3 regions of the Arthrobacter sp. BG3 genome follow, and region 2 is predicted to be linked to each of the others. Evidence: riboswitches for the same ligand, from Rfam matches in the RefSeq annotation. Region 2 holds a riboswitch; each other region holds the start of a gene.

Evidence for each region. A riboswitch is a leader RNA that binds a small molecule or an ion and turns the genes downstream of it on or off. The one in region 2 is predicted to bind cyclic di-AMP.
Region 1: linked by a shared signal. The riboswitch ahead of AC1MFL_RS17940 (NlpC/P60 family protein) and the one ahead of AC1MFL_RS06005 (NlpC/P60 family protein) in region 2 are both predicted to bind cyclic di-AMP.
Region 3: linked by a shared signal. The riboswitch ahead of AC1MFL_RS06615 (aggregation-promoting factor C-terminal-like domain-containing protein) and the one ahead of AC1MFL_RS06005 (NlpC/P60 family protein) in region 2 are both predicted to bind cyclic di-AMP.

Annotation. Positions count from the first base shown of each region.
Region 1 covers NZ_CM155270.1:3,969,280-3,976,671, forward strand. The annotation lists gene AC1MFL_RS17900 (hypothetical protein) at 1-55, opposite strand, end outside; gene AC1MFL_RS17905 (universal stress protein) at 302-772, shown strand; gene AC1MFL_RS17910 (GYD domain-containing protein) at 995-1,315, shown strand; gene AC1MFL_RS17915 (YybH family protein) at 1,456-1,929, opposite strand; gene AC1MFL_RS17920 (hypothetical protein) at 2,097-2,534, shown strand; gene AC1MFL_RS17925 (HNH endonuclease) at 2,653-4,146, opposite strand; gene AC1MFL_RS17930 (DNA alkylation repair protein) at 4,224-4,874, shown strand; gene AC1MFL_RS17935 (hypothetical protein) at 4,889-5,173, opposite strand; cyclic di-AMP (ydaO/yuaA leader) riboswitch at 5,387-5,557, shown strand; gene AC1MFL_RS17940 (NlpC/P60 family protein) at 5,562-6,290, shown strand; gene AC1MFL_RS17945 (dihydrofolate reductase family protein) at 6,347-6,934, opposite strand; gene AC1MFL_RS17950 (helix-turn-helix transcriptional regulator) at 7,200-7,392, shown strand, end outside.
Region 2 covers NZ_CM155270.1:1,365,687-1,373,078, reverse strand. The annotation lists gene serC (phosphoserine transaminase) at 1-729, opposite strand, end outside; gene AC1MFL_RS06015 (iron-dependent transcriptional repressor DtxR) at 995-1,690, shown strand; cyclic di-AMP (ydaO/yuaA leader) riboswitch at 1,840-2,050, shown strand; gene AC1MFL_RS06010 (M23 family metallopeptidase) at 2,061-2,876, shown strand; cyclic di-AMP (ydaO/yuaA leader) riboswitch at 3,026-3,184, shown strand; gene AC1MFL_RS06005 (NlpC/P60 family protein) at 3,494-4,255, shown strand; gene AC1MFL_RS06000 (HNH endonuclease) at 4,476-4,976, shown strand; gene mobA (molybdenum cofactor guanylyltransferase) at 5,031-5,753, shown strand; gene AC1MFL_RS05990 (DUF6457 domain-containing protein) at 5,737-6,024, shown strand; gene AC1MFL_RS05985 (molybdopterin molybdotransferase MoeA) at 6,021-7,392, shown strand, end outside.
Region 3 covers NZ_CM155270.1:1,515,140-1,522,531, forward strand. The annotation lists gene AC1MFL_RS06605 (response regulator transcription factor) at 1-274, shown strand, start outside; gene AC1MFL_RS06610 (ATP-binding protein) at 278-1,996, shown strand; cyclic di-AMP (ydaO/yuaA leader) riboswitch at 2,101-2,258, shown strand; gene AC1MFL_RS06615 (aggregation-promoting factor C-terminal-like domain-containing protein) at 2,260-3,048, shown strand; gene AC1MFL_RS06620 (VOC family protein) at 3,083-3,418, opposite strand; gene upp (uracil phosphoribosyltransferase) at 3,433-4,068, opposite strand; gene AC1MFL_RS06630 (phosphatase PAP2 family protein) at 4,081-4,923, opposite strand; gene AC1MFL_RS06635 (nucleoside deaminase) at 4,995-5,498, shown strand; gene AC1MFL_RS06640 (DNA glycosylase AlkZ-like family protein) at 5,568-6,824, opposite strand; gene AC1MFL_RS06645 (glycosyltransferase) at 6,829-7,392, opposite strand, start outside.

The sequences.
Region 1 (7,392 bases), 1.9 Mb from region 2:
GTCTCGCCAGGAATTCGTCGTAATTGTCATGAGCCGGGGGGCCGTTGGTCTTCATGGGCTGCCCGCACGCCGTGCCGCCGCGCCGCCGCAGCCGTCCCGCCCGGGACGGCGCGATCTGCCTCGCCGGTATGTGCCCCCAACCCTCATGGCAAGAGAATAGAGGCTCCGGGCACGTTGTCATAGGGTCCCCTCTTTGCCCGGTTCTGGAGCCCGCGGCGGAGGCCCGCATCCGGCGGACCTTGACACTGACTTTTGCGGACACAGAGACTGAAAGGTCCAGGCAGCTCACCGAGGCTAGGGAATGGAAGACAAGATGGCCGGTACAGGTTCATTCGTGGTTGTGGTTGGTTTTGATGGTTCCGAGAGTTCTCAAAATGCCCTGCAGTGGGCCGTGGACGAAGCGAAACAGCGCAACGGCCAGCTTCGTCTCGTCACGGCCTGGAGCAAACCGGCGCTTGCCTGGTATCCGGCCATGCTGGAAACGGCCGTCGGCGAAATCGTGACAGAGGATTCCCCGGAAAAAACAGCAGAGACGCTCCAGGCTGCGGCCCTGAAGACCGCTGAAGATGCGGGGGTGGCCGCCACCGGTCAAGTCGTCCACAATGACTCGGCGGCGTCTGCACTTCTCGAGGCTGCCAAGTCCGCGGACCTCGTTGTGGTTGGCTCCCGAGGGCACGGCGGATTTCCCGGCCTGCACCTGGGTTCGGTGCCGGCCCAGGTCATCGGCCATGCACCCTGCCCGGTCCTCGTCGTCCGGCCCAAGGCCTCTTAGGGAGTGAATGCCCAGCTGGGCCCGGCCTTTGTCGGCGCCTTTTCGATCAGCGCTCCCGAGGTTCCGGCGGGGCTTTGCGGCAACCGTTGTAAGGGCGAGGGGGACGGCCTACCATGTGGCCACAGCCCCGCTCCGGGGACCAACTCCGGGACCTGCCCTCATGGGGTTCCGGGCACACCTTCGGATGCCCGGGTCCTGGACATCACGGGAAGGTAAGCGACCATGGCCAAATATCTGTTCGAAGCGAACTATGTGGGTGAGGGCATCAAAGGCCTCATGCGCGAAGGGGGCACGAAGCGCCGTGAAGCGCTTGTCGAAGCCCTCAAATCCGTCGGAGGCTCACTCGAATGCTTCTACTATGCCTTCGGCAAGACCGATGTACTGGGGGTCTTCGACGTTCCGGGGCCGGCCGACGCCGCAGCCCTTTCCCTCATGATCAATTCCACCGGCTCCGTGAACGTTCGTCTGAAACCGCTCATGACTCCGGAAGATCTTGACGAGGCGGCTAGGAAGACACCGTCCTACCGGGCCCCCGGGCAGTAAATGGCCGACAGCCGCCCACACCCCGCGTTTCCGCCTGGCCGCGTTACCGGCGCCGGCGTTTCCAGCTGGCCGCGCGGGCGGCAGCCGTCGGGAGGGGTTACTAGCCGGGCGGCCGGAACGGCCGGCGGCCAGACGGGAGGCTACCCGGCATCGTCGGGGGTGCTGCCCAGCTCCCCGAGCCGGCTTAGCTGCAGGAGGGTCGCGTGGCTGTCACCGTCGGGCACGGCGTCGCCGTGCCGGTGGATGATCCTCCACTCGCCGTCCTCGCGTCGAAAAATCGTTGTGACCCTCAGGGCGTAGGGCTCCGGCGGCGTCCCGCCGATCGACGCCGTCGTGTGCTCTATTCCCACGATGTAGGCGAGGTCCCCGCTGGCACCGGACGCGATGACCTCGTACTGAAAGGACGTGCAGTTCGAAAAGCGGGATGCCAGAAGGTCGAAGGCTGGCGCCACCTGGTCCCGGCCGATTTTGGTCATGACTGCGCCGAACAGAGTCACTGGATCAGTGCCTGACCACATGGCCTTGCGCGGTTCGGCATCGCCGTTGTGAAGTGCGGTTTCGACGTCGGTGAGCCGCGGCATGACGGCTGCCAGGAAGTCGTTGTGGCTGTCCACGGTCTGTCCTCTGTTCGAGCTCCCAGGATCAATTATCGGACGCCAAAAATGCCGCCGCAAGATGGTGTGGGAACCTCGACGCTCCACTTTTCAGCGGATCCTTGGCGTCAGCCCGCTGAGCGAGGACAGCCAGCCCTGGTACAAGGGTGCCTTGGGGGAGATCGCGGTTGGCCGAATCCTGGCGGGGCTGGGGCCGGAGTGGCTGGTCCTGTTACAACGCGGCGCATGAGGCGGCTCGGGCGTCCAAACGCCTCAGCGCCGCAGCGGGCACTGCCGTCATTGTCACCGGCGTCGTGGTGGTCGTAGAACCCAAGGCGATGACGGTCAAGGCGGCGCCGGACCAAGTTTCCGTGGTTACGGAGCGGCAGCTAATGCGTTGGCTCAAGGGTCGCCGCCATGTGTTGGACCTGGCGCAGGTGTCCCGGATCGCGGCGGCGGCCGTCCTGGCCCGGACCTGGCACCGGAGCCCTGGCCAGCCGGGTGACGCTCAAACGGTCCAGCAGGACTTCGCTGCCCTGCGGTTGCTGGTGGACAGGGCACGACGGCGTCGGGCAGCCCGGGTGCTGGGCTTGCCAGCCCTTGGATTCCTGTTGGCGGACCCCTGAGGGCGGCAATACTTCATACGCTGACCGGCCGCTGAACTTCAGATCCGTCAGACGCGCCGGGCGGTGAGCGTCCGACGGCCGATGCCGGCGGCAGAACTGCAGGGCTACCGCCACGGAATCATGCAGCAAGCCAATCGGCGGACGGCGCGCATTTTGCGGCTTTCAAGTGATGCAGGAGTTCGCGACGCTCGGGGGAGAGGACCCGGACCCGGGAGTTCCGCAGCGAACGAGCCTCGACAGGTTCCCACCCCGGCAACGGCGGGGCCAAGGATTGGTAGGTGTGTCCGGTGGGGGTGGTGACGTTGAGGGTGTGTCTGGGTCCGGGGCTGGGGCGGGAGGTCCAGCCGGGGGTTTCTTTGGTGTGGTTGCAGGCTTCGCAGAGTCCGGCGCCGTTGGTGTGGTTGGTGGTGCCGTCGTGGTGCCAGGGGATGATGTGGTCGAATTGGCGGATGGGGGCGTCGCAGTAGGGTGTGCGGCAGGTGGTGTCGCGGGCGGTGAGGTAGCGGCGGAGTCCGGGCGGGAAGAGCCGGGCTCGTGAGTCCATGGCGGTGAGGTCGCCGGTGCCGGGGGCGGTGTAGAGCCGGCGGAGCCAGACGTTCAGGGCTGCGTCTTCGCCGTCCGCGGCGCGGTCCCCGGCGCTGGTGCGGACGGTGTCGCCAACTTCCCTGCCGGTACCGGCTCCAGCGCTCATGCCCGTGCCCGTTCCTTCGGTTTTGAGGAGGGTGCGGGCCCAGCTGGCGGGGACGATGCCGTAGCCGGGGAGGCGGGCGGGTTCGCTGTGGCCCTGGAAGAGGGTGCGGTCGGTCATGACGAGTTGGATTTCGATGCCGCTGATCCCGCCGGGGGTGCCGGTGGTGCGTTCGATGAGGGCGTCGGCCATGAGTTGCCCGCGGGTGCGGGGGTCTCCTCCGGCGCGGAGGGTGGCCGCGTGCCGGGTCAGGGCGGCGTGGGCGGCGACGCCGGCGGCGACGGGGAGCAGTGCGGTGAGGTAGCACATGGTGTCCGGGGCCGGGCGGAGGCTGACGTGCCGTTCGGCGGCGGCGTGGCCGGCGCGGGCGGTGACGGTGCGGGGGTCCAGCCGGTACGCGGCGGTCCGGGCGGCGGCGATGATGCCCCGGTCCCCGGTCCCGTTGAAGGTTCCGGTGTCGGCGGCGAGTTCGTCATCCACGGCGGCCCGGTCCGTCGCGGACAGGCAGGCGGTTTCCTTCACCAGCAAGGTGGCGCGCCATTCGTTGAGCTGCCCGCTCTCCAGGGCCGCGAGGGTGTGGGGCATTTCGGTGAGGAGGGCTTGGGCCAGGCCCAGGAGCCGTCCGCCGCGGGCCGGGGATTCCCGCCGGGCCAGGGCGATCTGCGCGCCGACCCCGGATCCCAGCTCCGCCGCCGGCAGACCAAGGTTCCGCTGTTCGCGGCGCTGGAGGAGGTCGAAGGCGACGGCGATTCTCGCCTGCAGTGCGGCCGTGGCGGATTTCAGGTCCTCGAGTTCCCGGAGCTGGCCGATCAGTCCGGCACTCTCACAGGCCGGGCGGACGGCGGCGAGGGAGCGGGCCACCTCGGTGACCGCCCCACCAACCGCCGCTTCCGGAACCATTTCGGGCCCCTGCTTGCCGTCCATGGAAACACACTATCGGGCACCTGCGACATTAAAAGCGACCCGGAACGCGGCCACCAAAAATGCGAAAGAATAGCCCAATGAGCGAAGCCGGTGAATTCATAGACTGGGCGCTCCAGCGTGAGTCGTCTTGGAGCCGCGCGGAGGAAGCGGAGGCGAGGCACGGCAGCGATCACCGCTACTACGGGGCGTCCGTCGGCGCCGTGCGCGGAACGGTCCGCGACGCCCTCCGCCGCCATCCTGGACTGACGCACGATGACATCACCGCCCTAAGCTCCGAGTTATGGGAGGTGCCCGTCTTCGAACGCCGCCTCGCCGCCGTCGTCCTCCTCCAATCCAGCGCCGGTCTGCTGACCAACACGGACCTGACCCGGATCGAAGGCTTCGTGCGGAGCGCACAGGTGGGCGCGCTGGTCGATCCGCTCGCCATCGACGTCGTCGGTCCCCTGATCGCAGGACTCGACGTCGTCGGCAGGGTCCGCGCTGACAGCGTCCTGGACCGTTGGGTTCGGGATCCCGACGGCTGGCTGCGCCGCGCAGCCCTGCTGTCCCCGCTGTGCGGGCTGCGCGCCGGCGCGGGGGATTGGTCCCGGTTCGTGCGCCACGCCCGCTCGGTGCTGGCTGAGCCGAACCTGACGCAAGACGCCGGGGCCGCGGCCGCGGCCGCCGCCGACGCGGTCTCGCTGGTGCTTGCCGAGATGGCCAGGCGCCGGCCCGAGCTGGAATTCTGACCGGGCGGCCCTGATCAGCGGGTACTCTCCTGGTGCGGCAGCCGCCGCTCCACCACGGCGTAGGCCTTTTCGTCGAAGAACTCCCAATCGGTGATCACCATAAAGCCGAGGGCGTCCACCCGGTCGTTCAGAACGTGCACGTCGAAGCCACCGTCGCGGGGCTCGGCGTCCCACGTGGAAACGTGAACCTCCCCGTTTTCCAGCACCAGCAGTTCGGTGTTGACGCTGAAGTCCTCCTGCGGCTGGTTGCTTAGCTGGCAGATGGCGACACAGTGCCTGGCGCCTTCGGGGTTGTTCATGGTCGGGCCTCCGTTTCGGGGGAACGGTGATGGCATCATCCTATGCCCGGGGCCGATAAATCCGCCCGCGTCCGGCCGGGGCGCTGTGCCCCGCGAAACACACCCGGCGTTACCCCAATGTGACTTGTCGTAATCATTCCGTTACCGTTGTTAGGTGCCTGTTGTTTCCGAGACAGGCTCTCCCCTGCCGATTGCCTAACTCTGCCGCGGCGTGGGGATAACTCGCAGCAACGTCCGGCAGAGACGGGGAAACCACTTTTGACCCGCTGTTCTCCAGGGGTCTTGGGGTGAAGCCGCACGGCCCGTCATGATCGGGCCAGCGTGCGGCCGGGTGCCTCCCATCCGAATCCGACAGCTCACCTCGCAGGCATTGGGAGAGGCTCCTTTAATGACTTTTAGCAATACCCGTGCGCCCAAACGCGCCGACCTTCGCAGCAAACGCCGCACCGCCGGCACCATCGGCCGCCAGGCCGCAGTCCTCGTCGCCGCATCCGGAATGGTGCTCAGCGGCGCCATGGCCGCCAATGCAGCCGACGCACCGGCCGAACGCGACTCCGCGCCGGCGTCGTCCGTTGACGTCCAGGGCCAGGTCTCCGCGCCGGTCATGGCAGACTCCGCCGTCCAGATCACCTTCGAGCGCCCGGCCGTTGAGACTGCCCCGGCTCCCGTGGTCGAGGCACCCAAGCCCGTAGTCGCTCCGACGGCCCCCGCCGCACCGGCCCCGGCAGCCCCTGCCGCCGCCAAGGCGACCGTGAAGGTCCAGGCCGCGCCCGCCCCGGCCGCTGCCCCGGCAGCCGGCGGAGTCAACGCCACCCTGCTGTCCATGGCGTACGGCCAGATCGGCGTCACGCAGGACTGCACCGCAATGGTGGAGAAAGCCCTGAATGCTGCCGGCATCCCGGTCGGGGACATCGGACCGCAGGCCTTCCTGAAGTACGGCAAGGTAGTCGCTGACCCCCAGCCCGGCGACATCATCGTTCAGTCCGGCCACGTCGCCATCTACGCCGGCAACGGCCAGGCCATCAGCGGCGGCATGAACGGCGTCAACGCCACCATAGCGCACCCGCTGTCCTGGCTCACCGCCACCGGACCCGTGACGTTCGTCCGCGCCGGCTAGCAGCACCGCCAACAGCGCACAGCAGGCCGGTCGATCGGTTGCCTTGGGGCAGCGGATCACCGGCCTTCTGCGTGCCCGGTGTCCGGCTCCACTGTGTACCGCAGCAGCACCACGCCGTTGCCGAACGTCCGGCTCTCCAGCAGCCGGAGCGGCGTCGGCGCCTCCGCCTCCTGGAACAGGGGCTTGCCCCGGCCCACAAGGACCGGATGCACATAGATCCGGTACTCATCGATCAGGCCGAGCCGCCGGAAAGCAGCCGCGAGATCGGCCCCGCCCAGCGCGAGATCACCGCCGGGCTGCTCCTTGAGCCTGACCACGTCCTCGGCAACGACGTCGCGCACCACCTCGGTGTTCCAGTCCGCCTTCGCCAGGGTCCTGGAGTAGACGATCTTCGGCATGTCACGCCAGATCCCCGCAAACTCGGCAATCGGCGCAGGGACCGACGGGTCCCGGTCCGCCGTCGGCCAGTATCCGGCCATCAGCTCATAGGTGACACGGCCGTCCAGGAAGCCGCCCATGGCGCGGAGTTCGTCGTTGAAGTGATTATGCAGTTCCTCGTCGACCCGGTGCCAGCCCAGGTCCCGCCCCGGGCCCTCCATGTATCCGTCCAGGGACACCTGCATCATGAGGATGATCTTGCGCATGCGGGGCTCCTTCGCTGGGCTGCCGGGGTTCCAGCGTACGCCGCGTACCGCGGCCGTGGCAGGGGAGGGAAGGCCCGACGTCGGCGGCAGCATCTTGCCGGAACGTACCTCCCGCTGGATGCAAATGGGCCGAACAGAGCAGAACCGGCAACATCTTGCCGAAACTTGCGAATCACGGCAGGATGGGAGGATCGGATTCCTCAACCGGCAGTATCCTGCCGACTGGAGCCGATGACTATGGAGTCGATGACTGGGGAGCCGAGAAATGGGTGACGTGGTGTCCATTGGGGCCAGCATCCGGAGCGCCCGCAAGGACGCCGGGATCACGCAGGAGGACCTTGCCCACCTCGCCGGGGTTTCGGTGCGCACCGTGCGGGCGATCGAGACCGGGGCCGGAAACCCCTCGCTGCAGGCGGTGGCGGCCGTAAGCGCTGTCTTGGGCCTGCGGCTGACAGCGC
Region 2 (7,392 bases):
CAGCCGCGAGTTGTCGATCGCGGTCTGCAGGTCCAGGAAGTCCGGGATCCAGCGTCCGTCGGCCTTGATCCGCGCCGCCCGCTCCAGCGCTGCGGGGGAGAACAGGCCAAGCCACAGGCCGCCGTCGGACGCAAAGTTCTTCTGCGGGGCGAAGTAGTAGACGTCCGCTTCGGCGACGTCGACGTCCAGCCCGCCGGCAGCCGAGGTGGCGTCCACCAGGACGAGGGAACCCGCGTCGGCGCCGGCCACACGCTGGACCGGAGCGGCAACGCCGGTGGACGTCTCGTTCTGGGGCCAGGCGTAGACATCGACGCCGGCTTCGGCCCGCGCTGCAGGGCGGGTGCCCGGCTCGGACTTGATGATGGAGGACTCCGCGAGGAAGGGTGCCTTGTTGGTCGCTGAGGCGAACTTCGAGCCAAACTCGCCAAAGGACAGGTGCTGTGCCTTGTTCTCGACCAGGCCGAAGCTGGCGATGTCCCAGAACGCGGTCGATCCGCCGACGCCGAGGATGACCTCGTAGCCGTCGGGGGCCCGGAAGAACTGGCTGAGCCCGTTCCGGACCGAGCCCACGAGGTTCTTGACCGGCGCCTGGCGGTGGGATGTTCCCAGGAGCTTCGAAGCCGCGGCGAGGGCTTCCAGCTGTTCCGGGCGGACCTTGGAGGGTCCGGCGCCGAACCGGCCGTCCTTGGGAAGGAGGTTTGCGGGAATCGTGATGCTGGTGTCGCTCACAGTGGCTCCAATTTTCGGCAGGTACTAGGGTGCGGCTCAGGAGATGGCCCGGCAGGTGGCTGCAGCGGAGCCTTGCGTTTCATTCTGCCTGACTGCCCGGCAGGCGAGGCAAAAGCGGCCGTCACAGTCCGGTCATTGAGATTATCCGGACAAATTCAAAATAGGCTAAGCTGTCCTGCGAACGTACGGCGGACCCCGCCAGGGCGCCAGCAGCTCGCGGTACGGTGGGAATCACGCAAGGACGGCGCTCGAGGAGCTGAGCTGAATGACGGATCTGATCGATACAACCGAGATGTATCTTCGGACCATTCTGGAACTTGAAGAAGAGAACATTGTCGCTCTCCGTGCCCGCATCGCCGAGCGGCTCCGCCACTCGGGCCCGACTGTTTCGCAGACCATTGGCCGCATGGAGCGCGACGGGCTGGTGGTCGTTTCGGGCGACAGGCACCTTGAACTAACCGCAACCGGCCGGAAACGTGCCATCGAAGTCATGCGCAAGCACCGCCTTGCCGAACGTCTGCTGGCCGATGTGATCGGGCTCGACTGGGCCTATGTCCATGAGGAAGCCTGCCGCTGGGAACATGTCATGAGCGAACGGGTGGAGCGGCGGATCTTCGAGCTGCTCAACCACCCCACCGTCTCGCCCTATGGCAACCCGATTCCCGGCCTCGCCGAACTGGGGGGCCTGCCGTCCCAGCCGCCCCTGGACGGCGTTGTGAATTTGCTCGAGGCCATGTCCGGCTACGGGCCGGATTCCCGGGTCAGGGTCAGCCGGCTCGCCGAACCCATCCAGGTCGAACCGGAACTGCTGGTCCAGCTTGACGAAGGCGGCATCCGCCCCGGCGCATCGGTGTCACTGGAGCGGGTGGGGGAGTACATCTCGGTGCGGGTGCCGGATATCGAGGGCGCACTGGAACTCCCGCCCGAGGTTGCTGCGCACGTCTTTGTTACCGTCAGCTAACCGGCGCTAGTCGTCCGCTCATGGGACGACCCATGAGTTGTGCACAGAATCGATAACGGATTTATCTCCCGACGGCTTCATCGCCTATAGTTGAAGGCTAGTACCGATACCAAAGCGTTATCTGATCCGAGCCGAGCTCTGCCAGCGGATCAGTCCCAGAGTCACCTTTCTGGCAGGGGCGGGGGAACCACTTCCGGCTGTTTTGCAGCCTTGGGGTGAAGTCCGTCAGCGGCAAGCACGCTCCACCGAGGGACTCCTTTGGATGCCTCTGTGCCTGGGTGCTTGCTACGGCGGGCCGGGTCTTTGATCTCTCTGACCCGAATCCGACAGCTAACCCCGCAGGCTCTCCAGAGAGGAACCGTTCTTGACCATCCAGACCGCCAAGGGCCGCCGCCGTGCGACCGGTCCCGCTCCGGAGCCGCGTCCGGCCGTCGCCGTCCTGGCAGACCGCCCGCGTGACGCGCACCGCGATGAACGCAGGGGCCGCCGCAGCCCGTTCCGCCAGGTAACCGACTTTGCCGCCGCCAGCGGCGTCGGGCAAAAGGCCGGCATCGCCCTGGCCGCCACGGGACTGGTCCTCACTGTCACCGTGCCCGCCACGGGCCCTGTCATGGCCACGGACGCCGCGTCCGGCTCGGGATCCGTGTCGGCCGCCGTCCAGCCGGACGTCACCGCGGCCGAGGCCAAGATCGACTTCAGCCGCACCGCGGTCACCACCCAGGGTGACCCGGACGGGAAGCTCAAGCAGTTGCTGAGCGCCCAATCCGTCGGCAGCATCACGCGTGCGGCATCGGCGGGGACCCTCGGTGCGCCGCTGGATGTGATGATGGCTTCCTCTCCCTTCGGCTACCGTGTCAGCCCCATCACGGGCGGTGCGGGTGAGTTCCACCGCGGCCAGGACTATGCCGCACAGTGCGGAACAGCCGTCCACGCGGCGGCCAGCGGCACCGTCACATTTTCTGGATGGCACCCCTATGGCGGGGGTAACCGCATCGTGATCGACCACGGCAACGGCCTGGAGACCACCTATAACCACCTGTCCTCTTCCTCGGTCCACGTCGGCCAGAAGGTCTCGCGCGGGGACCTCGTCGCCATGAGCGGCACCACAGGCGCGTCCACCGGCTGCCACCTCCACTTTGAGGTGATGGTCAACGGCGATGTTGTTGACCCCCTCGGCTGGCTTTGAGCCAAGACGATGGATCACTCTCGCATTCTTGTGACATGCCGTGATCTGAATGTGACATTGCGTCCCAACTGCTGTACCGTTTGACCTACGCCAACTTTTCCGAAGTTGGCGCTCTTGAGTGGATTGCCTAGCTCTGCCACCGCTCAAGGTCCGTTCGCATGACATCGTCTGGCAGGGGCGGGGGAACCAATTTTGGTCTTCGCAAGAAGACCTTGGGGTTAAGTCGCAAAGCTTCCCAGGAAGCAGCGCGGCCGGGTGACTCCCATCCGAATCCGACAGCTCACCTCGCAGGCATTGGGAGAGGCTACTTTCGTGTCTTCACGCCACAATGCTGCGCGTCACCGCGCTTGCGCGGCTCTAACGAGCCCGCTGGAATCCAATGTCCGTACCGCCCTTTTTGGTGCCCGGAACGGATTCCATGCCGCCGTCTCAAGCTCTGCTGAGACCGGCCCGCAGGCCAAGCACCTGCACGCAGTTCCCGCTTTTGGCGCGTCTTCGCAGTACACCCTTCGCTAAGTAACCCATTTCGGGGCGATCCGGCGTACCCCCAAGATGCCGGAGCGTCCTCAGCCCGCGCCCGAAAAGCGCGGACCCAGGATCACGAAAGAGAGAACTTAATGACTACTCGTGCAAACGCACGGCACCGCGCCGAGGTCACCAAGACCAACTCGCTGGCCGTCATTGCCAAAGCTGTCGGCGACAACGCCGGCGGCATGGGTCGCCAGGCTGCAGTTATCGCAGCTGCTTCCGGCCTCGTCCTGACCAGCGGTATCGCGGCCAACGCTGCTGAGACCAACGTCCAGCGCGACTCCACCTCCGCTTCCACGCTCGAAGTACAGTCGGCCTCCCCGGCGACCATCTCGGCTGCTTCGACCATCGCGATCTCCTACGAGAAGCCGGCTGTCACCACGTCACCGGCCCCCGTCGTCGAGGCCCCGAAGCCTGTCGTCAAGGTGCAGGCGGCTCCCGCCGCCGCCCCGGCCGCAGGCACGAAGGCCGGCGCCGCCGCCTCCACCGCTGCCGCCACCCCGGCCCTGGCCGTCGCCAGCGGCATGGGCGCCACGATCGCCGCGGCTGCCTACGCCCAGATCGGCATCAGCCAGGACTGCACCGCACTTGCCACGAACGCGCTGGCTGCTGCGGGCATCAACTACCACGGCTGGCCGGCAGGTTACCTGTCCCTGGGACGCACCGTGAGCGCTGCCGAGGCACGCTCCGGCGACCTTGCGTACTACGCGAACGGTGGCTCGGGCATGGCCCACATCGCTGTTTACGTCGGCAACGGCATGGCCGTCCACGGCGGCTGGAACGGTGGGACCACGTCCCTGCAGACCGTCAACGTCGGCTCCGGTCCGGTCTTCATCCGCGTCGGCGGCTAAGACTTCACCTGATCGCAACACAAAGGACCCCCGCCATCCGGCGGGGGTCCTTTGTGCTGCCGGAGCGTGAACTTCAGCCTGCACGGCCGGCCGCCGGCAAAAAAATTCGGTGAAACGGCACCTCAGTGTTTACTCTTGTTTTGTCGATCCATAGCCCGACCATGCAGAGGGCAGCCGGCCCTCGTGCCCCTGGCGGGTGCGGCCGTGAAGAGGTATGCGGATGCGCACTCTCGTTCTGAATGCTGGATATGAACCGCTGGCGGTTGTGACCTTCCGCCGGGCGCTCGTCCTTGTGCTGACCGGGAAGGCCAGCGTCGTGGCGGAAGGCGACGATCCCGTCGTCGGACCCCAGGACGTCCTGGGCCGTCCCTCGGTGATTCTGTTGAATCGCTACATCAGGCCCCGGTACAACACCTCAACGGCGGTCAGCCGCCGGGGTGTGCTCCGCCGGGACGGACAACGCTGCGCCTACTGCGGCAAAGCTGCCCACACCATCGATCATGTCCAGCCCAAATCCAGGGGTGGCGCGGATTCCTGGGAGAATCTGGTCGCTGCCTGCCTGAGGTGCAACAACGCCAAGGGTGACCACACTCCGGGGGAAATGGGGTGGAAGCTCAGCTTCACCCCTGCGCCGCCACGCGGCACAACCTGGCAGATCAAGGAACTAGAGAAGCCCACTCCGGCCTGGGACCCTTTCCTGCTGCCGGAATCCGCGGCCTGAAGCAGGTCCCTTACTCTGATCCGGGATATCCCCGGACCGCGTTAGGCTGGGCGGGTGGAATTTGATGCTGTCATTCTTTCCGGCGGGAGGTCCTCCCGGCTGGGCGGCGTCCCCAAGTCCGGACTGATGCACGACGGCGCCTCCCTCCTTGAGCGCGCCCTGCTGGCCGCCCGCGCCGCGGCGGCAATCGCCGTCGTCGGGCCCGACCCGGGGGGGCTGCCCGAGGGTGTTCTGAGCTGCCGGGAGGACCCGCCGTACGCCGGACCCGCCGCGGCCATCGCCGCAGGTCTTTCCGCGCTGGCGCAGGACCGCGACGGGGAACCGCGCCACCGTGTTGCCGCCCCGTACACCCTGGTCCTGGCCTGCGACATGCCACGGGCGGGCGCTGCCGTCCGGGTGCTGCTGGAGGCGGCTGCGGGAGCCCCCCCGGTGGACGCCCTGGTGGCAGTGTCCGCTGACGGGCGCCGGCAGCCCCTGGTGGGCCTATATGGCACAGTTGCGCTACAACGATGCGTCGCCGAGGCAGCCCGGCGCGGCACGCTTGAAAACGCCTCGGTGTTCTCCCTTCTTGCTAGGCTGGAGGTGCGGGAGGTCAGCGTCCCCGAGGGGTCCACCGATGATGTGGATACTTGGGACGATGCGTCCGCATTAGGGGTGACCCGCCCGCCCGGCGGGAGTGGCAGTGATAGCCATGACCGCGGCCGCCAATCCGGCAGCCGGCCCGGGACTCCCCAGCTGAACTCGACCTTGGAGGCAAACGGTGAAAACCCAGGATGAAACACTGGAAGACTGGTGCCGTGCCCTGCTTCAGGCCCTGGAACTGGAAGACGTCGAGGTTGACGTGAACGAGGTCCTGGCCCTCGCCGGTGTGGCAGCGCACTCTGTGGTGCGCCCGGCCGCTCCCTTGACGACGTTCATCGCCGGCTTCGCGGCAGGCCTGGCCTCCGGCTCGGGACAGGCCACGGATGCCGTTTCCATGCAGGCAGCGATGGGCGTAGCCCGCAAACTCGCCACGGACTACGCGGCCACCGAAGCCTCCGGGGCATGACACCTGCACCCCCTCACGGCGGCGCAGCTGCCGCCGGGGTTGGGCCGGCATCCGGCGCGGAACCCGATGCGCCGCCGCACCGGCACCTCGCACACACCTGGCAGGAGGCCTGGCAGCTTGCCTTCGACTGCGCAACTCCCATTCCCGCTGCCCCCGTCGCCCTGAGCGAGGCCCTGGGGCGGACGCTTGCCGCCGATGTGGAAGCGCTCGTGGACCTGCCGCACTATGCCTCCTCCGCCATGGACGGCTGGGCGGTCAACGGCAGCGGACCCTGGATCCTCGCGGAACCCGGCCAGCGGTTGGCGCCCCACCAGGCCAGCCCGATCGTCACGGGCGGACTGATTCCTCCCGGGGCGAAGGCCGTTCTGCGCAGCGAAAGCGGCACCATCGCCAGCGATGAGGAGGGGTTGCCGGTGCTGCAGCTTGGCGGCCGCGCCAAGCCCGGTGAGCCGCGGAACGGCGAACACATCCGAAAGGCCGCGCAGGAAGCCGCCGCCGGGGAAATGCTGATCAAGAGCGGCACGCTGCTCAACCCCGCCCACCTGGCGCTCGCGGCCCTCGCCGGCCACGACAGCCTCCAGGTGGTGGGCAAAGCAATCGTCCGGCTGGTGTTCACCGGCTCCGAGGTGGTCACGGCGGGGATCCCGGAGCCCGGGCAAGTGCGCGACACCTTCGGTCCCCAGCTCGCCGGCGTCGTGGAAATGCTTGGGGGAATCTGCGCCGGGGAAACAAAAATTGGCGACAGCTATGCCGAGTGGCTTGCCGCGCTCGAGGACCCCGAACCGGCAGAGGACGCCGGGGCAGCTGCCGCGGGGCAGCTTCCCGGGCCTTCCGCCGCCGGGCCGTTGCCCGCCGACGTCGTCATCACCACGGGCGGCACCGGCCAGTCCGGCACCGACCACCTGCGGCGGTCCGTCGCCGAGCTCGGCGGCCGGCTGCTCATCGACGGCATCGCCATGCGGCCAGGCCACCCCGCCGTCCTGGCGGAGCTGCCGGATGGCAGGTTCATCATCGGGCTGCCGGGCAATCCGCTGGCCGCCATGATGGCACTGTCAACCATTGGCGCCCCGCTCCTGGCGGCACTGGGGCACCGGCCCCTGCCTCATGTCACCGAGGTCCCCTGCGGATCCATGATCGAGCCCGACCCCGGCCGGACCCGGCTGATGCCCTTTCGGCTGCTCTACGGCATGGCCTCCCCGGCGCAGCACACCGGCCCGGGAATGATGCGCGGGCTGGCCGCGGCCGACGGTGTCCTGGTGGTCCCTCCGCATGGAGTGCAGCTGGGGGAACTCGTTCCGGCCTTTGCCCTTCCCTGGGGCGCGCCCCTTCCGGATCCTGCGGCCGCGAAGGACAAACCGGCCCCCAAGC
Region 3 (7,392 bases), 150 kb from region 2:
ACTCAACGTCGACACGCGGGAAGTGCGGCGCGCGGGCGAGGAACTCCACCTCACGGCGACCCAGTTCGAGCTGCTGCGCTACCTCATGGAGAACCCGAAACGGGTTGTCAGCAAAGCCCAGATCCTGGACCGGGTCTGGGACTACGACTTCGGCGGCCAGGCCAACATCGTGGAGCTCTACATCTCCTACCTGCGCAAGAAGGTCGACGCCAACTACCCGCCCATGATCCATACGGTGCGGGGCGCCGGCTACGTCCTGAAGCCGGCGGACTGATCAGTGCCTGAACGCCCCGCCAGCAGCCGTGCCTCCGGGCTCAATTGGCGCAACCCGTCCACCTGGCACCTGCGCACCCGGCTGGTCCTCGTCACCATGGCCCTGCTCGTGGCAATCTGCGGTGCGGTCGGCCTCGTCAGCTATGCCTCGATGGACTCGTTCCTGAGTAAGCAGCTCGACACCCAACTGGTGCAGGCCGCGGCCCGTGCCCGCGAATTTGGCCGCACCGGCGGCCGCGCCGATCCCCTTGACGCGCGGGGCCAGGGGACCGGCACCCTGAACGCGAGGATCGTGGATGATTCGGTCCGCAGCGCCGGCTTCCTCGCCGATGACGCCACCCGCAGGTCCCTCACCGACGACGACGACGAAATTCTCCTTAAGCTGACCCCCCGGAACGGTTCCGTGGACCGGACCCTGTCCGCGGGAGCCTACCGGCTTGTTGCCGCCGAGACCCCGGACGGCGACGTGATTGTGACCGGGCTGCCGCTCGCCGAGAAGCAGAACACCCTTGCCTCCCTGGTCTGGACCATGACGCTGGTCTCCGCCGGCGGACTCGTTGTGATCGGCCTGGCCGGGACGGCACTGATCCGCAGGACCATGAAGCCCCTCGACCAGCTCTCCGAAGTGGCGACGCAGGTCTCCCGCCTCCCGCTCGACGCCGGCGAAGTGGGACTTGCCATGCGGGTGCCGGACTCCGCAGCCCATCCGGGAACCGAGGTCGGCAGCGTCGGGCATGCCCTGAACCTGATGCTGGACAACGTCTCCAACGCGCTCGAAGCCCGGCAGAAGAGTGAGACGAAGGTCCGACAGTTCGTGGCGGATGCCTCCCACGAGCTGCGCACCCCCCTCACTGCCATCCGCGGATACACCGAGCTGATGCGGATGACCGAACACTTCACCCCCGACGGCCAGAGGTCCCTCGCCCGCGTGCAGAGCCAGTCCGAACGGATGACCACCCTGGTGGAGGACCTGCTCCTGCTTGCCCGGCTGGATGAGGGCCAGCCCCTCAAGCTCAGCGAGGTGGACCTCACCCAACTGGCCATCGAGACGGTGAGCGATGAGAAAGTCATCGCCCCGGACCGGGTCTGGCATCTGGAGCTTCCGGAGGAGCCTGTGGTGGTCCGCGGCGACGCGACCCAGCTCCACCAGGTGCTGGCAAACCTGCTCTCCAACGCGCGAAAGCACACCGGACCGGGCACCATGGTGGTGACCGGGGTGAAGCGCGCCCCGGACGGGAGTGCCGTGATGACCGTAACGGACAACGGCCCAGGGATCGCCCCCGGGTTCGTGGACCGCGTCTTTGCGCGTTTCACGCGCGCGGACGCGTCCCGGAAGAATCCGGTGGCCAACACGACGTCGGGACCCGGCCACACGCACCTTCCCCGCCTTCCGGTCCACCCGCCCCGGACGCTTCCGGGGTCCCCGGCGGCCGCTGCCTCCGCCGCCACCATCACCAGCGCGTCCGCCGAGGGAACCAGCGGGTTGGGCTTGTCCATCGTGCAGTCAATTGTTGAGGCCCATGGCGGGACTGTCAGCGTCACGTCGGTCCCGGGACGGACAGAGTTCACCGTGCGGTTGCCGGATGCTCCCCCTGCGGCTGAAGCTCCGGGTGCGGCCAACCCCCCGGGTGCGGCTAAAGGACCTGCTGCGGCTAAGCCTCCGGTTGCGGCCAAAGACCGCCGGCTGCTGAGCACGGCGCAAGACGCCACACCGCTGCCGTGATCCCTGTTACCAAAATGTGACTTAGCCGCCTACGTCCTGTACGGTCTTTAGGGTGCGGCCATCACTAGGGCCGCATGTCCGGATGCACGCCAAACTCTGCCGCCTCCCGGATTCCGCTCGACCAGGCAGAGGCGGGGGACCCAGAGTTCCCGGGCATTTTGCATCTTTGCGCCCTTGGGGTGAAGCCGACACGTGAATTTCCGTGCGGCCGGATGACCTCATCCGAACCCGACAGCTAACTCCGCAGGCGTTGAGAGGCACTCATGACTGAATTCCAGGCACAATCACGCCCTGACGACGCTGCAAAGACAACCCGCTCCACCCTGTCGCGCCACCGCGCTGAACCCGCCAAGCCCGCTTCGGCCCTGGCCCGGTTTGGCAACGGCCTCGGCGCAACCGGGCGCCGCGTGGCCGTCGTTGCCGCCGCGTGTGCGGTCATCGTGGGGGTCGGCGCAGCCGGCCAGGCATCCGAGACCGCCGCCCGCAATGCCAGTGCAGGCAGTTCCACGCAGGCAGCCACCACCGCGGATCCGCTGACGCACCTCGATTTTGAACGCGTCCGGGCCGATAACCAGGCCGTCATCCCCGCCGGTGTCGTCGCGGCCCAGCCAGCCGAGGTGAAGCCCGCCGAAGCACCCGCCCCTGCCCCCGCTCCGGCGCCCGCACCGGCCCCTGCACCCGCACCGGCCCCCGCACCGGCCCCGGCCCCGGCTCCTGCTCCGGCTCCTGCCCCCGTTGCCGTCAATGACCCTGCCGGCGCGCAGGCTTATGCGGCGGGGCAACTGGGCTCCTACGGCTGGGCGCCCGGCGAGATGCAGTGCCTGATGAAGCTCTGGACCAAGGAATCGGACTGGGAGACGACTGCCACCAACCCGAGCAGCGGCGCCTACGGCGTGGTCCAGTCCCTGCCGGCCGAGAAAATGGCCAGCGCGGGCGCGGACTACCGGACCAACTACCGCACCCAGATCAACTGGGGCCTGAAGTACGTCAAGGACCGCTACGGCTCACCGTGCGGCGCCCTGAACTTCCACCTGGCCCACCACTGGTACTAAACAGCCGGCGCGGCCTTCCTGAAGGCCCCCGCGCCTAGCCAGCGGACCGGTTGGGGATGTACTGCACCGCCCACTTATTGCCGTCCGGGTCGGCGAAATAGACAAAATGCCCCCAGTCCTGGACGTCGACGTCGCTGACATCCACGCCGTTGTCCTTGAGCTGCTTGTGGGCCGCCTGGATGTCGCTGACCACAAGCTGCAGGCCGGGGGCGGTGCCCGGCGGGGCATCATTGAGGCCCTCGCCAATGGCGATCGAGCAGCCGGAGCCCGGCGGTGTCAGCTGGACGAAACGGATACCCTCCCTGGGCCGCTCGTCGTAGTCGGCATTGAAGCCCACCTGGTTGACGTAGAAGTCCTTGGCGCGGTCCACGCAGGGCGGCTGGTTTAGCCGGCCACGCCGTAGAGCCGGTCGCCGGCGTCGCCCAGGCCCGGAACGATGTAGGACTTTTCGTTGAGCTTCTCGTCAATCGAGGCGAGCACGATCGTCACGTTGGCGTCGGCCAGCTCTTCCTCCAGCTTGGCCAGGCCTTCCGGGGCGGCGAGCAGGCAGATGCAGGTGACGTCGGAGGCGCCCCGCTTGAAGAGGAACTTGATGGCCTCGCGCAGCGTGCCGCCGGTGGCGAGCATGGGGTCCAGGACGAAGATCTGACGGTCGGTGAGGTCCTCGGGGAGCCGCTCGGCGTACGTGATGATGTCCAGGGTCTCTTCATCGCGGGCCATGCCCAGGAAGCCGACCTCTGCCGTGGGGACGAGCTTGGTCATGCCCTCGAGCATGCCGAGTCCGGCGCGCAGGATGGGAACCACCAGCGGGGTGGGTTTGGTGAAGGCGGTGCCAATGGTGGTGCTGACCGGAGTCTCGATGGTCACCGGTTCGGTGCGTACTTCGCGGGTGGCCTCATACGCCAGGAGCGTGACGAGTTCCTCGGTGAGCTGGCGGAAGACCGGGGACGGGGTGTTCTTGTCCCGCAGAACGGTGAGCTTATGGGCGACCAGCGGGTGGTCCACAACGAGAGTGCGCATGGGTCAAAACTATCACCCGGCGGCCGGGGGCCCGCCCGCGGGGCCGCGGGCCCCGACGTCGTCCGTGTCCCCGTCAGCGCTGCTGCCGGTGGAGCCGTCGCGCAGGTGGGCCGGGTGGTCAAATGTCGGGGCGGGTCCGGCGTGTTCGCGGTGCCGCAGGACATGGAAGAGCCGGTGGGCCAGTATGACGATCCCGACCCAGGCCAGCCCCAGCACCCAGCCGATGATCACATCGGTCATCCAGTGGTGGCCCAGGTACACCCGGCTCATGCCCATTGCGAAGATGAAGATCGCCCCTGCCGCGATCAGGCTGATCCGGGCCATGGTGCGTTTGATCTGCAGGCAGGCGAGGTAGACCACGAGTCCGATCACCACCGTGGTGTTCAGCGTGTGGCCGCTGGGGAAGGAGGGCGAGTTTTCGTAGGGCGGCACGGCGTCGGCGTGGTCCGGCCGGGACCGGCCGATCAGTTTCTTGCCCACGGCCGTCGCGGTGACCGACACGGCGGCAGCGCCCCCGACGAGGATCAGCGGGCGCCAGGTCCGGCCGGCCCAGATGAGCCAGGCCGTGAGGATGCTGCCCAGGATGGGCATCCCAATCCCGCCCCCGATGTTGGTGAACCCCGTCACGAACGCGTCGAGGCCGGGGTTGCGGAGCTCTTCCATCATCCCGAGGGTGGGCTTGTCCAGGTTGGCCAGGCCGGCGTCGTCCACGACGTTGTCGTAGACCTCGGCACTGACGAGCGCCAGAACCAGGACCATCGCGCCGCCGATGAGCATGGTGACCCACAGCGCGGCGTACGGCACCACCCATTTGCCCCAGCGCTGTGTCAGCCAGCTCTCTATCCCGGTGTTCACGGTATCTCCCGAATGTTGGTGCCGGCAGCCGTGCTGCACAGCGTGCTTAGTACCGAAACTATCATTGAGCCATGACTTCCCCTGAGCCGCGCCATGCCGAATGGATGGGCCTTGCCCTCACCGAGGCGCGTGCCGCGCTGGACACGGCCGACGTGCCGATCGGCGCGGTCGTCATCGGTCCCGACGGCACCGTGCTCGGCAGCGGGCGCAACGAGCGGGAGGCCCTTGGGGACCCGACGGCGCACGCGGAGATGGTGGCCATCCGCGCCGCGGCCGCGCGGCTGCAGGAGCCGGGCGGCGGGGGCGGGCGCGCCGGCGACGGCTGGCGCCTGGCGGACTGCACGCTCGTGGTGACGCTGGAGCCCTGCGCCATGTGCGCGGGGGCCGTGGTGCTGGCCCGGATCCCGCGCGTGGTCTTCGGCGCCTGGGACGAGAAGGCCGGGGCCGCCGGCTCCGTGTTCGATGTCCTCCGCGAGCGCCGGCTCAACCACTGGGTGGAGGTGTACGGCGGGGTCCGGGAGCAGGAATGCGCGGCCTTGCTGCGCGACTTTTTTGCCGCGCACCGCGGCGCCTGAACCCTGGCCCACGCGATTCGCTGCGCCCTTCCCCGTGCCTGCCCCCGTACCTGAGGCGGACCGGAAGCGCTAGCTGCCGGCTGCCGGGTCCGCTGCGGCCGCCGCCAGGCCGTCGATCCGTTTTTGCCGGGTGGCCGGTGAGTCGAGGCCGAAGGCGCGGAAGTCGCCCAGGTCCTCGCGGATCCATTCCTCGACTTCGGCAATCCTCCGGGTCACGGCGGGCGTGGCTGCGTGGAACACCCAGGGCACGATCCCCTCCCTGCCGGGATCGTACTGCCACAGCCCGATGATCCGGCCCCGGTCGAAGATGGGATGGTCCGGGAGGTCTGCCTGCAGCGCCAGCGAACCCAGGGCCTTCATGTGCAGGTCCTCCTCGGCCAGCAGGTCGGCGGCGTTGCGCCGCAGCAGCGCGAGCGAGTCCGTTCCGGCGAGCAGTTGGATCTGCTCGCCGGCCGGCTCCTGGAACGCGGCGAGCTGCTCGACGTCGTCGGGCAGCATCCAGAGCGTCTCCCCGCCGGCGGTGGGAACCTCCACGGCGCCGGCTGCGGCCAGCGATGCCTTGCTCTGGGCCACGGTGAAGGCCGTGAACCACTGGGACTGTTTGAAGGTGGCGCCTCCGGTCCAGCCAAGATAACGGCGGACCAGCTCGGCGCGGGCTTCGTCGTCGTCGAGCGGGCTCGGCGGCAGGTCCCACAATTCGTAGGCGTAGCGCTGCTGGTCGAGGCGGCCGTTGGCCGGGACCCGGCGGATCCTGCCCTGGGACTGCAGGATGCCGAGGGCCGTGGGCAGTGTCGTGGTGGCGCCTTTTTTCTTCCCTTCCTCACCGAGGTTCCGCACGGATTCGCCGAGTTCCTCCTTGAGCTGCCGCGGGTCCATCGGGACCGTGGCTTCGGCGAGCGTGTGCAGCACCTGCTCCTCGAGCAGGGTGATTTCGCCGCGGTCCACGCCGAGCCGGCCGACCACCTTGACGGCCGCCTCGGCGGCGTCCCGCCCGAGCTGCAGCGCCCACGCGAAGTCGTCCCGGCCCAGGACGTAGGTGCATCCCCGCGCGGTCGGGAGTTCGAGGATCCGGCGCGCCCCGACGTCGGCGTCCACCTCGGCGCGGCGGATTCCGGCGCGGGCGAAGAGCGTGAGGTAGGGGTTGGCGCCGCCCACGGAGCGCGCCCAGCCCGCCCGGGCGAACACCTGTTCCGCGGTGCAGCCGGCCAGCGAGCCGTCCAGGCCCTGTTGGTGCCAGGCCCAGGCGCGGAGCCGCTCCCGGGTGAGGGTCCGGGCCGGCGGCGCGTTCGCCGTCAGGGGCTGCGTGGTCAGGGGCTCGGGCGTCATGGGGTCATTGTCCACCAGCCGGCGCGGCAGGGGAATCTTCCGCAGCAGCCAATTCCTGCGCATCAGCCGGCTGCTGCGCAGCGGGAAGCCCCGGGTCCAGGGCTGCCAGCACGGTCCGGGCCGTGGCGTCCCAGCCGGGCAGACGCTCCCGGGCGTCAACCGCGGCGGCCCGCCAGCGGGCGCGGACCCAGGGGTCGCTCAGCCAGCGCCGCAGCACCTTCGTCAGGGGTGCCGGGTCCGGGCCAAGGGCGACGGCGGCACCCGGCAGGTCGGCGGTGCGTTCCGTCGCCGACGTTGGTGCGGGGTTCGCTGCAGGGGTTAACGCATCAGGTAAGTCGGGCGCCCGCGCGTGGGCGCCGGCTGCGAGTGCTTCGACGGCGCCGGTGCCGGCCCGGACGACCACGGGCACGCCCCGCGCAATCGATTCCGTGACCACAAGCCCGTATGTCTCGGCCTGCGAGATGAGCAGGCTGAGATTTGCCGCGGCCCATTCCGCCTCGAGTGCGGGCCCCCGCAGTTCCCCCCGGATCCGGATGCGGTCCTGCAGCCCCAGCCGCTTCACCGTGTC